DNA from 3 places in the Enterobacter hormaechei subsp. xiangfangensis genome. Region 1 is predicted to be linked to each of the others. Evidence: predicted binding sites of a transcription regulator. Region 1 holds the regulator's gene; each other region holds the start of a gene.
The links. Region 1 encodes CRP, which controls carbon source genes, mostly activating them, when cyclic AMP is high. Its sites were predicted from a motif close to ATGTGANNNNNNTCACAT; they were not measured.
Positions count from the first base shown of each region.

Region 1 (5,524 bases):
ACGAAGGCGTCATGGTGCTCAATGCCGGGCCGGACGTGATGCGCTTTGCGCCATCGCTTGTGGTGGAAGACAAAGACATCGAAGACGGATTAACCCGTTTTGCCGCGGCAGTCGCGAAGATCGTCAGCGGCTAATACGCGGTTCGTTTTAACCGGCGCGTTAACCAAATCCCGTGATGCGGGCGCTGACGCCATGCCACCGACGAAATGGTGTGCATGGTGTTCAGGTGGCCGAGAACGCGCTGTAAATGCTGCTCAAGGGTGCTCATCGGCCCGTGGGTCAGCGTCTCCGGCGCTTCCAGAATGTTCGAATCACCTGACTCGCCCGGTGCATCATACTCCAGGCGCTGCTGACAGCGCTGCAACGCAATTTCACACGACTGCAAATAGCGCTGCGCCAGATCCGGCGTCAGCATCGTGTGCTCCCGCGCCAGCGTCGTCATGGCATTGATGTGCTCGACGATAAACTGGCTGTGCGTGACCCACAGCTTCATGTCAGCCAGATAGTGCGCGTTAAAGCCCGGCTCCTGCATGGCCTGGTTAAGGGAGTTGAACAGGGCGTTATGCGCCTGGTTGACCTTCATTCGCTCGTAGGCCAGCGGAGAGGGCTGTGGGTCATCGCTCAGGATCAGACGAATGGCCTGCTGGTCAGCTTCCAGCGCGTCGTGGGCGTTCTGCCTCAACAGCCCGCTCTGCCACTGCGGCCACAGCCAGACCATGCCGCCAAAGGCGATCAGGCAGCCAATCAGCGTATCGACCAGACGGGCAATAATAAACTGTTCCCCGTTAAGCGTGAGCAGTTGAAGGGTATACACCGCCGTCACCGTAAAGCCCACCATCGCCCAGCCGTAGTTTTTGCGGATAATCAGATAGCTCACCAGCGTGATTGCCAGCATACCGGCCAGGGTATAGCCCTCCGGCACGTGGAAGTGCAGCGTCACGCCCGCGATAATCAGCCCCGCCATCGTACCGCCCGCCCGATGCAGAATGCGCACCCGCGTGGCGCCATAGCCGTTCTGGGTAACAAACAGTACGGTCATTAAGATCCAGTAGGGTTTCGGCAGGTGCAGGGCCATCCCCATCAGGCTGGCGATGCTCAGCATCACACTGATCCGCGCGGCATTGCGCAGGGCGGAAGATTTCAGTGAAAGATAGCTTTTGAGCGCGGGCAGCAGCGGCAGCCGTTTTTGCTTATCGGCCATCAGGTCTCGCGCATAAAGCGGGCGCTGGGTACGTAACACCCGGGCGATGCGGCTGAAATGCCAGGCAGCAAATTGCCCGACCGGGTTTTCCGCGTGCTGACGCGCAATCTTTTCCAGCGCGCCGAGCTGTTTGTCCATGTTAAAGCGCGTCGGGTAGCGGTGATAGAGGATATCGTCAGCCAGCACCCGCAGGCGGGCCGCGACGGTCTGCGCGTTCCAGCGGATCACCGCTTCTGCATGGCTGCGCTCCACCAGCTTTTGCACCTCTTCCGGATTATGAAGGCTGACGGAGATATGCTCCTGCAAATCCAGCCCGACCTGGAAGATTCGCAGCAGCCGCTTGTATTCATGATTTTTGTTGGCGGCAAGCATGTGCAGCTGCTGATAGCACTGGCTGATCAGATCCACCACTTTTTGCTGGCGCGCCAGTAGCGGCGGCAGGGATTTTTCCGGGTCGGTATGTTGAGTGAGCAGGGTGTATTTTGCTTCGCAGTATTCAGCAAGCTGCACGTAGAGCAGGCTCAGGGATTCGCGCAGCGGCTGTTCCCGCCACAGCCAGAACCAGAACCAGTTAAACAGCCCGTACCACAGCGTGCCGAGGGCGTAGATTAGCAATGGCTCCCACACCGGCATGTTGCCTGCAAGGCTTAAGGTGAAGATGGCGGCAATCAGCGACGCGGGAAGCAGGCGGGCGTGTAGCGAGCTGATTTCGGCGGTGACGCCGAGCGTCATCGCCAGCACGGTCAGGATCAGAGGCAGAGGAATGTCGCGGGCCAGTAAGAGCTGTACGGCAAGGCTACAGCCGGCAAACAGGCAGCCGCCAATAATCAGACGTTTAAAAAAGCGTTTATGCGGCGTATCCAGACCGGCAATGTTGCAGCAGGCGGGCACGAGGGAAAACAGCAGGCCTTGCTGAAGATGTCCGAGGATCAGGCCCACGGCCACGGGAAGACACAACACCAGCGTTTGTCGCAGTGCGTAGTTAACTTCCGGGTGATAGATCAGCCTGCGCCACATGAGGAGTAGAGACAAAAACGGCGTGCCACCCTGCGGCGGCACGCCGTTTGACCGGAATTAACGGGTCCCGTAAACCACGATGGTTTTACCGTGGGCGGAGATCAGGTTCTGATCTTCCAGCATCTTCAGGATACGGCCCACTGTTTCACGGGAGCAGCCGACGATCTGACCGATTTCCTGGCGGGTAATTTTAATTTGCATACCGTCAGGGTGGGTCATGGCGTCTGGCTGTTTCGCCAGGTTCAACAGCGTCTGCGCGATACGACCGGTTACGTCCAGGAAGGCGAGGTTACCCACCTTCTCAGAGGTCACTTGCAGACGGCGTGCCATCTGGGAAGAGAGACGCATCAGGATGTCAGGGTTGACCTGAATCAGCTGACGGAATTTCTTATAAGAAATTTCAGCCACTTCACATGCTGTTTTTGCACGAACCCAGGCGCTACGTTCCTGGCCTTCTTCAAACAGGCCCAGTTCACCGATAAAATCGCCCTGGTTCAGATAAGAAAGGATCATCTCTTTCCCTTCTTCATCTTTGATCAGCACGGCCACCGAGCCTTTAACGATGTAATACAACGTTTCCGCTTTTTCACCCTGGTGAATCAGCGTGCTCTTTGATGGGTACTTATGAATGTGGCAATGAGACAAGAACCATTCGAGAGTCGGGTCTGTTTGCGGTTTGCCAAGCACCATGCGCTGTTATCCTCTGTTATAAGCTGTCACCAGAGTCATAAGATGCATCCGGACTCTGGGGTTGCAATCGAATTCTTACCCATACCTGGGAAGTCGGCTGTCGTAACGTTTCGCAGCCAGTAAAGTTTGATGTCCTCTGCATACATGTGTAACGTCAATGTATTACTGTAGCATCCAGAGTGTTTTAGCATAGCTTTCGCCGCGTGTCTCCTGGTGTCTCGCTTCAGCATGACGCAGGTCGCCTTCCGTTGCGAGAAATGTAACGTACACGTAATCTGTCATAAAAAATGCAACGTTGGAGTGAGTGAATATGCAAGCGCGTGTGAAATGGGTTGAAGGGTTAACGTTCCTGGGCGAGTCTGCTTCCGGGCACCAGGTTTTGATGGATGGCAACTCCGGCGATAAAGCGCCAAGCCCGATGGAGATGGTGCTGATGGCGGCGGGCGGATGCAGCGCGATCGACGTGGTGTCGATCCTGCAAAAAGGCCGTCATGACGTGACCGATTGTGAAGTGAAGCTGACGTCAGAACGTCGCGAAGAGGCGCCACGCCTGTTCACGCATATTAATCTGCACTTTATCGTCACTGGCAAAGAACTGAAGGATGCGGCGGTCTCGCGTGCGGTTGACCTGTCTGCGGAGAAATACTGCTCTGTGGCGTTAATGCTGGAGAAAGCGGTAAAAATCACCCATTCGTATGAAGTGATAGAGGCTTAATTATTGGGGCATCGTGCGTGTTGATGCCCTCACCCTAACCCTCTCCCACGGGGAGAGGGAACATGTTCACGCGATTTGCTTTCCTTCCATCAGCCGCTGCACCAGCGGTGTCATGATAAGTTCCATTGCCAGCCCCATTTTTCCCCCGGGCACCACTAACGTATTCATGTGCGAAATAAACGAACCCTGTAGCATCGCCAGCAGCCAGGGGTAATCAATGCCTTCCAGGTTGCGGAAGTGGATCACCACAAAGCTCTCGTCCAGCGACGGGATGCTTTTTGCAGCGAACGGGTTAGAGGTGTCCACGGTGGGGACGCGCTGGAAGTTAATGTGGGTTCGGGAGAACTGCGGCGTCAGGAAGTTGATGTAATCTTCCATGGAGCGCACCACCGAGTCCATGACCGCCTCTCGCGAATGGCCGCGCTCGCTCATGTCACGCGTCAGCTTCTGGATCCACTCAAGGTTAACAATCGGCACCACCCCCACCAGCAAATCCACGTGGCGCGCCACGTCGTGCTGAGGCGTCACCACGCCGCCGTGCAATCCTTCGTAAAACAGCACGTCAGTCGGTTCCGGCAGCGGCTGCCAGGGCGTGAACGTGCCGGGGACCTGGTTCCATGGCACGGCTTCATCGTAGGTGTGGAGATACTTGCGGGACTGCCCGGTACCGCTTTGCCCGTATTCACGGAAGGTTTGCTCCAGCAGGCCGAAGTCATTGGCCTCCGGGCCGAAGTAGCTGATGTGTTTACCCAGATCGCGCGCCTTGCGGATGGCCATATCCATCTCCGGGCGCGTGTAGCGGTGAAAGCTGTCGCCTTCTACCTCGGCCGCCCGTAAGTTAAGCTGGGCGAAGATCTTGCGGAAGGCGAGGCTGGTGGTAGTGGTTCCCGCCCCACTCGAACCCGTAACGGCAATAACCGGATGTCTGGCAGACATAGCAACTCCCTGACTGGAAAAGTGTAAAGATCAGCCATGAAACGCGTTGCGGGGCATGATATTGACCGTCTCATGCAGTTCGGACCATACCAGCACCACGTCGCCGCTTTTAAGCTGGCGCTTAACATCGTTGACCTTTTGTTCAAGCGAACGTTCATGTTCACCATAATCGGTGCCTTCGCGCAAGACAAAGCTTTCAATCAGATTATCGAGCGTGTCGGGAGAGAGATCCTGCCAGGGAATAATCATTTTTTACCGTCCAGATAGGCCGTTAACCAGTCGGGAATACGCGTCTCAAGCCACATTTTTGGCCGACGCAGCGTGCCGCCGACAAAACCGACGTGTCCCCCGAATTGGGTGAGCTGATACTCCACGTTGGCCGGCAGATGATCGGGCGCCGGGATCGAGTGATGATCCATAAACGGATCGTCTTTGGCGTGGATAATCAGCGTGGGTTTCGTGATTTGATTCAGTAAAGGCATGGCGCTGCACTGACGGTAATAGTCAATCGCATCGGCAAAACCGTGAATTTTCGAGGTGATCAAATCATCAAACTCGCGCAGGCGCTTCACGCGTTTGAGCTGTTGCAGCGTCACAGGCAGCGTATCCGGATAGGCCTTCAGCTTGCGCGCGGCGTTGGCTTTCAGCAGGTTGAGCAGGTAGCGCTGGTACACTCGCGAAAAGCCCTTTTCCATATGATAGCTGCACTGCTCCAGCATAAACGGCGCAGAGACAATCACCGCCGCATCCAGCGGTACGGCGTCGCTCTCCTTCGCCAGCAGACAGGCCAGCATATTGCCGCCCAGCGAATACCCCACCGCTGCCGTTGGCGCCTCGCCGAAATTGTCTCTTAGCCAGCGCAGGAACCAGGTGCCGTCCTCGGTTTCACCCGAGTGATAAATGCGTTTCTGACGATTAGGCTCGCCGCTGCATCCGCGAAAATGCATCACCACCCCAAGCCAGCC
Region 1 covers NZ_CP017183.1:4,229,482-4,235,005, reverse strand. Annotated here, with positions in the region: gene argD (bifunctional acetylornithine/succinyldiaminopimelate transaminase) at 1-134, shown strand, start outside; gene BFV63_RS20320 (YccS/YhfK family putative transporter) at 131-2,218, opposite strand; gene crp (cAMP-activated global transcriptional regulator CRP) at 2,276-2,908, opposite strand; gene BFV63_RS20310 (OsmC family protein) at 3,219-3,623, shown strand; gene BFV63_RS20305 (phosphoribulokinase) at 3,690-4,559, opposite strand; gene BFV63_RS20300 (YheU family protein) at 4,590-4,808, opposite strand; gene BFV63_RS20295 (hydrolase) at 4,805-5,524, opposite strand, start outside.

Region 2 (5,524 bases), 2.0 Mb from region 1:
CGTTACGATAGGTAGTGAGTTTCTGAATTTTCTTCATGAAACGTTCTACCAGGTCAACCGCCATGTCATCAACGCGAGCGTCGTTGTTACCAAACTGCGGATATTCGCCTTCGATTTCGAAGTCGATAGCCAGACCATCTTCGTCACGAATTGGTTTAACTTTCGCATATTTGATTGCAGACAGGGAGTCAGCCGCAACGGACAGACCTGCGATACCACATGCCATGGTGCGAATGACGTCACGGTCATGCAGCGCCATCAGAGAGGCTTCGTAGCTGTACTTGTCGTGCATGTAGTGGATAACATTCAGCGCGGTCACGTACTGTTTAGCCAGCCAGTCCATGAAGTGATCCATGCGATCCATGACTTCGTCATAGTTCAGCACGTCGCCTTTGATCGGTTCAGACTTAGGACCAACCTGCATTTTCAGTTTTTCATCAACGCCGCCGTTGATTGCGTACAGCATGGTTTTCGCCAGGTTTGCACGCGCACCGAAGAACTGCATTTGCTTACCAACAACCATTGGACTTACGCAGCAAGCGATAGCGTAGTCATCGTTGTTGAAGTCAGGACGCATCAGGTCATCGTTCTCATATTGCAGAGAGGAGGTGTCGATGGACACTTTAGCGGCGAATTTCTTGAAGTTCAGAGGCAGTTTTTCAGACCACAGAACGGTGATGTTCGGCTCCGGAGAAGGACCCATGGTGTACAGGGTGTTCAGGAAACGGAAGCTGTTTTTGGTTACCAGAGTACGGCCATCTACGCCCATACCGCCGATAGATTCGGTTGCCCAGATTGGGTCACCAGAGAACAGCTCATCATATTCTGGGGTACGCAGGAAGCGAACCATACGCAGTTTCATGACCAGGTGGTCAATCATTTCCTGAGCGTCTTGTTCGGTGATTTTGCCTGCTTTCAGGTCACGTTCGATGTACGCATCCAGGAAGGTGGATACGCGGCCGAAGGACATTGCTGCACCGTTCTGAGACTTAACTGCGGCCAGGTAGCCGAAGTAGGTCCACTGGATAGCTTCCTGAGCGTTGGTAGCAGGACCAGAGATATCGCAGCCGTATTTAGCCGCCATCTCTTTGATCTGACCCAGCGCACGGTGCTGTTCAGCGATCTCTTCACGCAGACGGATAGTCGCTTCCAGGTTTACGCCGTTTTCCAGGTCAGACTGGAGAGAGACGAACTGCGCGTATTTGTCTTTCATCAGGAAGTCGATACCGTACAGCGCAACGCGACGGTAGTCACCGATGATACGGCCACGGCCATAGGCATCTGGCAGACCGGTCAGAACGCCAGATTTACGACAGTTCAGAATGTCTTTGGTGTAAACATCGAATACGCCCTGGTTATGGGTTTTGCGGTATTCGGTGAAGATTTTTTTCAGCATTGGGTCCAGCTCGCGATTATACGCTTTGCAGGAACCTTCAACCATTTTGATACCACCGAACGGGATGATTGCGCGTTTCAGTGGTGCTTCAGTTTGCAGACCAACAATTTTCTCAAGGGCTTTATTGATGTAGCCAGCATCGTGAGAAGTGATGGTAGAAGCAACGGAGGTGTCAAAATCAACTGGCGCGTGAGTGCGGTTTTCCAGTTTAACGCCTTCCATTACGCTGTCCCACAGCTTGGTGGTTGCGTCAGTCGCACCAGCCAGGAAGGATTCGTCACCTTCATACGGGGTATAGTTTTTCTGAATAAAGTCACGGACGTTGACTTCATTCTGCCAGTCACCTTTCGTAAAACCTTCCCAGGCTGTGGCTAACTTTTCATTAAGCTCGGACATGTAACACCTACCTTCTTAAGTGGATTTTTTATTTACTGCCTGAGACAACCATTAATGATGATCGCCGCCACGCAGGTAAATGACCCAGTATGTCAACCCAACTAACAGACCCCCACCGATAATGTTCCCGATAGTGACGGGGATCAGGTTATCAGTAATGAAGTTCATAATCGTCAGGTGTGAAAAACTTTCCGGGGTTGAACCTACAGCAGTCCAGAACTCCGGGCTTGCAAAGTTGCGGATAACAATCCCCATCGGGATCATGAACATATTCGCAATACTGTGCTCAAAGCCGCTGGCAACAAACATCGCAACCGGCAGAACCATAATCATGGCTTTATCCATCAGGCTACGACCAGAGTAGCTCATCCAGACCGCCAGGCAGACCATCAGGTTTGCGAGGATGCCGAGAGCAACGGCTTCGATAAATGTATGGTGCATTTTGTGGTCGGCGGTTTGCAGGACGTTAAGCCCCCAGCCGCCGTTGGCGGTCATATACTCGCCAGAGAGCCACATCAACAGAACAAAGAGCAGACAGCCAATCAGGTTGCCAACGTAAACGTTGAGCCAGTTGCGCCCCAGTTGACCCCAGGTAATTCTTCCGCTGGCTTTTGCCACAACAATCAGCACCGTTGAGGTGAAGAGGTCGGCGCCGCAGATGACGCAGAGAATCAGGCCCAGTGAGAAGCAAATACCACCAATCAGTTTCGCTATGCCGAAAGGCATCCCGGCCGTGCCGGTGGTGGCTGTGATATAGAAGACGAAAGCGATGGAGATGAACACCCCAGCCGTAATGGCCAGAAAGAACGTCGTCATCGGATGTTTCGTGGCTTTGTAGACACCCGCTTCTTCGGCAACTTTCGCCATCGCAGCGGGGAGTAATAGATCAAAAGGGTTGTCAGCTTTCACACTAACTCTCTCTTTATTAAGTCGGCGACGAGATACTAACAAAGCATTATAGAAGAGAAATTGATATAGATCATATCTCGCCTGGCTTATAGGCCCGCAGTGTGTATGGTTTTACAGCAAAAGCGGAGTAAGTATTTGATTATCCGTATAAAAATAAATTTTAAAAGTTATGAAAAGAGTTGAATTTTTTCCTTCAGCCTCCCATGGAACAGTTAATTAAAATGGAGTATTTATTATAATTAGTAACAGTAAAGCTCAGGTAAGCGTTTTTATATTTACCCGTGGTTAACTTAATTATTACAATTAAACGTCATTGCGGAAAAATAAAAAAAAAGGGGCAATGAAATTGCCCCGTAATATAGCTCAGGCGATTGAATACGCCTACAGCCATTAATGTTATATGCGCTTATTTTGACCAGTAAGCGGCTTTTGCCTTCTGCAATTTTTCATACGCATTCAGCAGTGACTGATGCGCCGGGAAGGCTTGCAGATCGCTGTCAACCGCTTGCAGGCCGTAGAATGGTTCTTCACCGCTCAGCGCCGCGCTGGCAGCTTCAACGGCATCCGCACCGTACATACGCACAAAGGCGTTCAGATACTGCAATGGCTCGCGGTCGTCTTCCTGAGAAAGCAGGAGCAGCGTTTGCAGGCAACGGTAATAATTAGTGCGCTCGGCGGAGAAGACGGACTGGTTAAACTCCATCGTCCACTCGGTCCAGGCCAAAGCCTGATCCAGATCGCCGCCCGCCAGCGCCAGCATCGCTTTCAGCTCGCCGATGCGCAGGGTGTACCAGCCGTTATCTTTTCCGGTCGCCAGACCCAGCAGTTCGCGTACGCGGGTGAAATCATCGTGTCCTTCTTCGTCCAGCTGGGCGATCAGGTTCAGATAATCTTCTTTATCCCACTCGCTGCCTGGCAGGGCCAGCAGGGTTTCACGCAGATGCGCGCCCATGCTGTTGTTTGCCAGCCACAGATCTTCTGCCGGATAAATGTCCGACATACCTGGCACAATAATACGGCACGCGTAAACGCCGAGATGTTCATAGTCGGCAATGTAGACTTCCTGATCTTCCGCGTGGAAGATCGCCATCAGGGTGGCGAACTCTTCTTCCGTCGTACCGGCAAAGCTCCAGTCCACGAACGGATAGTCCGCGTCCTGTTTGAACATATCCCAGGAGATCAAACCGCTGGAGTCGATGAAGTGCGTTTCGAGGTTGGTGTGCTCGGCGACCTCTTCGTCATCAAAGGTCGGCGGCGTAAACACGTCGAGATCTTTCAGGCTACGACCTTGCAGCAGTTCGGTCACGGTACGCTCCAGCGCCACGCCGAAGTCAGGGTGCGCGCCGAAGGAGGCGAAGCAGGTGCCGTTGGCCGGGTTGAACAGCACTACGCAGATAACCGGATATTTGCCGCCCAGAGAGCCGTCATAAGCAAAGATTGGGAAACCTTCTGCTTCCAGTTTGGCGATGGATTCCACCACGCCCGGGTAGCGCGCCAGCACGTCAGCCGGGATCTCCGGCAGGCTGATGGATTCAGCAATAATGCGGTTTTTGATGTGACGCTCGAAAACTTCAGACAACCCCTGCACGCGCGCTTCGTTGCGGGTATTACCGGCAGACATGCCGTTGGACACATACAGGTTGCCGACGATGTTCATCGGGATATAGACGGTCTGCTCGTCAGACTGACGGGTAAACGGCAGGGCGCAAATACCGCGATCGTCGTTACCGGACTGCAGATCGATCAGCATGCTGGCGGTCAGTTCGTTTTCCGGATCGTAGAAGGCACGCAGGCGCGCGTCGAGAATTCCTTCCGGCAGTTCATCGTCTTCGGTCAGCGGGAACCATTTTTCGTTCGGATAGTGAACGAACGGGCCGTTGGCGATGGTTTCGCCCAGCCAGAAGTCAGCAAAGAAATAGTTGGTGGACAGACGCTCAAAATACTCACCCAGCGCGGAGGCCAGTGCCGCTTTTTTTGTCGCGCCTTTACCGTTGGTAAAGCACAGGGCACAGTCTTTATCGCGAATATGCACAGACCAGACATGCGGCACCGGATTGAGCCAGGAGGCTTCTTCGATGTTAAAACCCAGGTCGGTCAGTTTCTGCTGGAAGCGAGCGATGGAATCTTCCAGAGCGGCGTCTTTGCCGGGGATAAACGTTTGAGTCATGGCGTTCACTTTTATCGTACGTAAAGCGCGCAATGATACGGGTTTTGCCTGACGGGTGCTATCTCCGGCGAAAATAAAAGACTGGGCTATGCTTATTGTCAGTAACTCACTGTTAAGGCATAGAAAAATGAAAGCATTCGATCTCCAGCGGATGGCGTTTGATAAAGTCCCCCCTGAATTTTTAGGCGAAGTGGCGCTGCGTAGTCTGTATACCTTCGTTCTGGTCTTCCTGTTTCTTAAAATCACCGGTCGTCGCGGCGTGCGGCAGATGTCGCTTTTTGAAGTATTGATCATCCTGACGCTGGGTTCCGCGGCGGGGGATGTCGCCTTCTATGATGATGTGCCGATGGTGCCGGTATTTATCGTTTTTGTCACACTGGCGCTGCTTTACCGCCTTGTCATGTGGCTGATGTCGAAAAGTGAAAAGCTGGAAGATCTGCTTGAAGGGAAGCCGGTCGTTATCGTCGAGGACGGTCAGCTGGCCTGGGAAAATGTGCAAAGCGCCAATATGACGGAGTTTGAGTTCTTTATGGAACTCCGTCTGAGCAGTGTTGAGCAACTGGGGCAGGTGCGTCTGGCGATTATGGAAACGAATGGTCAAATCAGCGTTTATTACTATCCCGACGATGAGGTGAAGCCCGGTCTGTGCATCCTGC
Region 2 covers NZ_CP017183.1:1,578,978-1,584,501, forward strand. Annotated here, with positions in the region: gene pflB (formate C-acetyltransferase) at 1-1,792, opposite strand, end outside; gene focA (formate transporter FocA) at 1,844-2,701, opposite strand; gene ycaO (30S ribosomal protein S12 methylthiotransferase accessory factor YcaO) at 3,108-4,868, opposite strand; gene BFV63_RS07435 (DUF421 domain-containing protein) at 4,996-5,524, shown strand, end outside.
Region 2: focA (formate transporter FocA) is a predicted target of CRP. The motif match lies at 2,760-2,777, and genes of this name have one in related genera.

Region 3 (5,524 bases), 1.9 Mb from region 1:
CGCTTAACTACGATGGAAGAGAACTTGCTCAGACTATTAATAAGCGTCAACAGCGCGCGTTCGACATTATCATTGGCTGTTAATACCAACTGGCGATTAAACGGAAATGAGTAGTTCTGCAACACGTTGCGATAACCTTCAACCATTCGCTTGCTTGCGTCATCCGTCTCGTTATCGATAACCAGCGCGATGTTGCGATGGCCTTTACCTATCATGTAGCGGCAGGCGCTCTCCGTAGCAAATGCGAAATCGTAGCCCTGACTTTTCGCATCCACCACGGGGCGGTCGAAAGAAATCACGTTATCGCCACTGCCCGGTACAACTGGTCCGAACACCACAACGGCGGCGCATTGCCGTTGTAAATCATCTACCGAAGCTGCATGTTCGACGTCATTATCCACATACTCGACGATCAGCGTTTTGTTCAGCACTTTCATTGCGCGCGCAAGCGCGGGAAGAATTCGCGCGCCACTGCTTTCATCACGTGAGGAAAGCACCACACCGATATGGCTTGATGACTGACTCGCCAGGTTTTGCGCGGCAAAGCTGGGGCGGTAGTTGAGTTCTTCAACGGCCCGTAATACCGCCTCACGGCTCTCTTCGCGAACACCTCGGGTTCCCGTCAGCACGCGGGAAACAGTTGCTCTGGAAACATTGGCTAATCGAGATACATCATCAATCGTAGGCATGGCGTTTTCTGCGTGGTGAGTTTTTATCATCTTAACATAACCCTCCCGAAGAATCGTCCCGTCGCCGGTCATGACACTCATGCTTCGTTCGCGCTCAGCCGGGGAAGCCAGGCTGCGCCACGTACGCCACTGGCGTCGCCAAAGCGCGCCGGAACAATGCGCGTATGGCAGGTTTCAGAAAAGAGATAAGGAAGAATCGCGACAGGCAGGTCATCATAGATTCTGCAGACATTCGACAATCCTCCTCCTAACACAATGACCTGGGGATCCAGAATATTGATGACTGACGCCAGGCTACGGGCAAATGCATCAATAAAATGCCGCCAGTGTTCGCGTGCCTTCGGTTCTCCCTGTTCTGCAGAGCTGATAATTTCCTGAGAGGTAAGGTTTCCCGGGAAACGACGGGCAAAACCGGTACCGGAAATAAAGGATTCAATACAGTTGTGCTTGCCGCAGTAGCAGGGCTGAGCGGGGCCGTCAATCGCTGGTGCGTACCCCGGAAGCGGGTTGTGCCCCCATTCGCCGGCAATGGCGTTTGGACCTTGTAACAAATGCCGGCGCACGGCGATCCCACCGCCACACCCCGTACCGATAATCACACCAAATACGGTGTCAGCCTTTGCACCAGCGCCATCTACCGCTTCAGAGAGAGTAAAACAATCAGCGTCATTGGCAATCCACACTGGCTGCTGGATACGTGAGGCAAGATCGGCTTTCAGATCGTGGCCATTAAGAACCAGGCAATTGCAATTTTTGATGAGCCCCGTTTGCGGGTCAATTGCGCCAGGCAGACCGACCCCTACGGTGAAGGGTTCCGGGCTAGCCGCGCGGGCATCATCAATAAGGCTCACCAGATGCAGCATAAACTCAGCGTAACTTTCTTTCTGAGTCGGCTGGCGCTTACGCCAGAGATAATCGCCTTGAGCTGAAAGCAATACAGCTTCCATTTTTGTGCCACCGATATCCAGTCCAAGATAATGCATACAATCCTCTGTCACAAGAGAGGCCGCGGCCTCTCTGCTGTCGTTATGCCTGGTGCGGGCGTGTACGGTAAATGTGAATAAGTTCGGTCACCAGCTCCCTGGCAAGAATGGAGGTCATCAGGTGGTCCTGCGCATGCACCATCACCAGCGTCATTTTGGTTTTCCCTTCGCCTTCATCAGCTTCAATAAGCTGGGTTTGAACAAGGTGCGCTTCGCGGGCAAAATGAGTCGCCTCTTTCATTAGTTGATCTGCGGCTTCAAAATCACCTTGCTTTGCGCAGCCGAGGGCTTCATAACAAAGGCTGCGCGACTGACCCGCGTTAATGATGATGCCCATAACTTGTTCTTCTAATTCCATGTTTTTTTTCCTCTATGTTCTACTTTCAGGCGGATTGAGCCGCATCTTCTGCATGTTCAACCGCGTTTTCATGCTCTTGTTCCAGAAGCTGTTTTTCGTAGGCCTTCAGGAAGGGGAAGTACATGACGGCAGATGTCACCATGCATATCAGGCACAGGATCACAGGGCTGAAGCTCCAGTTGGCTGCCCATGATGCGCCAATGGGTGCAGGTGTTGTCCATGGCGTCATCGATACCACACGGCTGACTAGATCGAGATCCAGTGCAAACCATGCAAAGGTGGCATTGACCATCGGGACCAGCACAAACGGCAGGAAAAACAGAGGATTCATAATGATGGGCGCACCAAACAGAATGGGTTCGTTAATGTTAAACACCCCTGGTACCACGCCCATTCGCCCAATAGTCCGCAAATGGATGGCTTTGCTGCGCAGCAAAAGGAAGGCCAGCGGCAGCGTCGAGCCAACACCACCAATTAGCAGGTAATGGTCCCAGAAACCCTGAACGTAAATATGCGGGATAGCTTCACCCGCGGCGATTGCCGCCTGGTTTACGGACAGGTTTGCCATCCAGAAAGGGTTCATAATACCGGTGACGATCAGCGCACCATGGATACCTGCAAACCAGAGCACCTGGCACACAAGCACCGAGAGGAGCACTGCGGGGAGCGTATCTGACGCGGCAACCAGCGGTTTCACCAGCGACATAATCGCTTCGGGAATGATCATCCCCAGTTGCGCTTCAATAAACAGGTTCAGCGGATGCAGCGTGATGACGATTGCCAGTACCGGGATGAGGATCTCAAACGAGCGCGCTACGCCGGTTGGGACCTCCGGCGGCAGGCGGATGGTAATATTATGTCGCTTCAGGAAGGCGTAAAGTTCCGTGGAGTAAATAGCCACCAGAATGGCTGTAAAGATCCCCTGACCGGAGAAGTAGGCCGTTGAAATCTGCCCGTCCTTCAATGGCGCAGCGACAAGCAAAAAGGCCATTAATGAAAGCATCCCGGCGGTAAGTGCGTCGAGATCGTGGTGTTTGGCCAGACTTGCGGCAATCCCGACGGAAATAAAGATTGTCATAATTCCCATGCTGAAGTTAAAGGGCAGCATGAGGGCTTCACGATGCTCAAGCGAGAATTGCAGCCATGCCCGGGCGAAGCCCCAGGACGTGTCGGGCGAGAAGGGGGGGAAGATAAACACCAGCATAAAAGAACCCACGATCATGAACGGCAGAGCGGTAATGAAGCCGTCACGAATGGAGGTGACATATTTTTGCTGGCCGACGGCGCCCGCCATCGGAGTAATTTTCTTTTCGATAATCTGAATTAGTTTTGCGTACAGAGAGCTCATAGGTTTTCCCTTCGTTATTTGTTATCTATCAGGGAGAGGGCGAAATCGAGAACGGCACCCCCTTTTTGCATGCCGTAATCCATCATGTTGATTGGCTCAACGCGGATCCCGTATTTATCGGCTTGTTTCTGAAGATCGCTTTGCATGTACTTCACCTGTGGTCCAAGCAATACCACCTGGTAGTGACCAACCTGCTCGGCAAATTCGGCAACGCCATACGCTTTGATTTCTGCTTCCAGGCCACGCTTGTGCGCTTCATCGACCATTTTTTTCACCAGCAGGCTGGTAGACATTCCGGCAGAACAACACAACATGATTTTTTTCATAACGTCTCCTTTGAATTTATGGCTGGAATATAGTCACCACGGAACAAAACGGAAAGCGCTTTCCGTTTATGGATAAGGTAATTGTGACCACGATCACTTGAGAGCACCTTTCACTTTGTATGAATGTGCGCGATCATCCCTGCTATTCACGAACTACTAAGGTCGAGTTATGAACATTCATTTGATGAATGTTGCTGTGGATTTGATAGAGCAACGCCTCACACCAGTAGCGAATATAATCACTAAGAATCAACACATTACAGCGATGCGAGACGGTTTTACTCTTGCGATGCCTTTTGTCATCGTGGGAAGTCTGATGGTGCCAATGCTGTTTCCACCGTTCGCCATTTCAAGCGCCTCGAGATTGGGATCTTTTTATCTGCTGCTGCGTCCGATGCTGTTACCAACCTTTGAACTGACGCTCGGCCTGGTGGCGCTGATTGTTGCATTCGGTGCAAGTGCCAGCCTTGCCAAGCAATATCAATTACCGGAACGGCTGTGCGGGCTCACCGGATGTCTCGCCTTTCTGCTGTTTATCGGCTTTCGGGATAATGGTGCGACGAATGTGTTTCTGGGAGGGATGGGGCTCTTTACTGCCCTCATTTCAAGCGCATATTCGATTGAAATAATAAGGCTTTTTTATAAGAGAGGATGGTGTATTCGTTTGCCGGAGGAGGTGCCGGTGATGACACGAAATGGCTTCCAGCTGCTGATGCCGCTGCTGGTGATTATGCTCTCCATCAGCGTGATGAATGCCGTGATGCTGCACACGACCGGACAAATTTTGCCGCAACTGATTGGGGAAGCATTACGTCCACTTATCGTGGCGTCGGATACTCTTACGGCGGTGCTTATCTCCTTGTTTCTGTGTAATCTTTTATGGTTTGTTGGTATACACGGTGCCCTGATCATAACGGGTATCATGAACCCGTTCTGGCTCACCTATCTGTTTGAAAATCAGCGAGCCCTGGCTGCTGGGGAGGCTGTGCTACCCCATATTTATCTCCAGGGGTTCTGGGATTTTTATCTGTTGATTGGCGGTATCGGCTCAACGTTGCCACTGGTGTTTATGGCAATGCGAAGCCGCTCAAGGCAGTTGAAGAGTGTGGGAAAGATTGGTCTTTTGCCTTCTCTGTTCAACATTAATGAGCCAATATTGTTTGGCTTCCCCGTCATCATGAACCCGGTTTTTTTACTGCCCTTTGTTTTTGTTCCGTTGATAAATGCCTGTATAGCCTGGTATTTGACGCAAATGGGTATCCTCGACAGGGCCGTTGCAATGCTGCCATGGTCAATGCCCTCACTGCTGGGTGCAGCATGGTCGGCCAACGGTAGCTGGAAGAATATGTGTATGTGCCTGTTTGCCTTTTTCAACGCATGGATGCTTTATCGTCCATTCTTTAAGGTTCACGAACGCCAGCTGATGCAGCTGGAAAAATAACGCTCCTCTTTCTGTTTCTGCCCATTTCTCGTGGGCAGAAGCTTAATTCGTTACCTTAATCACAAAAATATTCTCAAAGATCTCAAATTTGTGATTCAATCCGGCAAAGACGGAAAGCGCTTTCCGTTAATGGATGTACATTTCCATTTTTGATCCTTACATTTCCCCTGCACGTTTAACCGTGAAAATAAAAATTCAAAGGGAACCTATGCAAACGTTAATTAAATCAATACCTCTGTCCTTGATTACCCTCACTGTCATCAGCGGCTATGCCAGCGCCGATGAGAAATATGATTTTGCACTCCACGGCTATTTGCGCTCAGGGATCCTCGCCAACAGTGACGGAAACCGGGTGGATTCAGTGGGACTGATGCCCGAC
Region 3 covers NZ_CP017183.1:2,304,641-2,310,164, reverse strand. Annotated here, with positions in the region: gene BFV63_RS11065 (LacI family DNA-binding transcriptional regulator) at 1-689, opposite strand, end outside; gene BFV63_RS11060 (ROK family protein) at 767-1,672, opposite strand; gene chbA (PTS N,N'-diacetylchitobiose transporter subunit IIA) at 1,716-2,030, opposite strand; gene BFV63_RS11050 (PTS sugar transporter subunit IIC) at 2,056-3,378, opposite strand; gene BFV63_RS11045 (PTS sugar transporter subunit IIB) at 3,393-3,704, opposite strand; gene BFV63_RS11040 (PTS sugar transporter subunit IIC) at 3,874-5,145, shown strand; gene BFV63_RS11035 (maltoporin) at 5,354-5,524, shown strand, end outside.
Region 3: BFV63_RS11040 (PTS sugar transporter subunit IIC) is a predicted target of CRP. The motif match lies at 3,786-3,803, and genes of this name have one in related genera.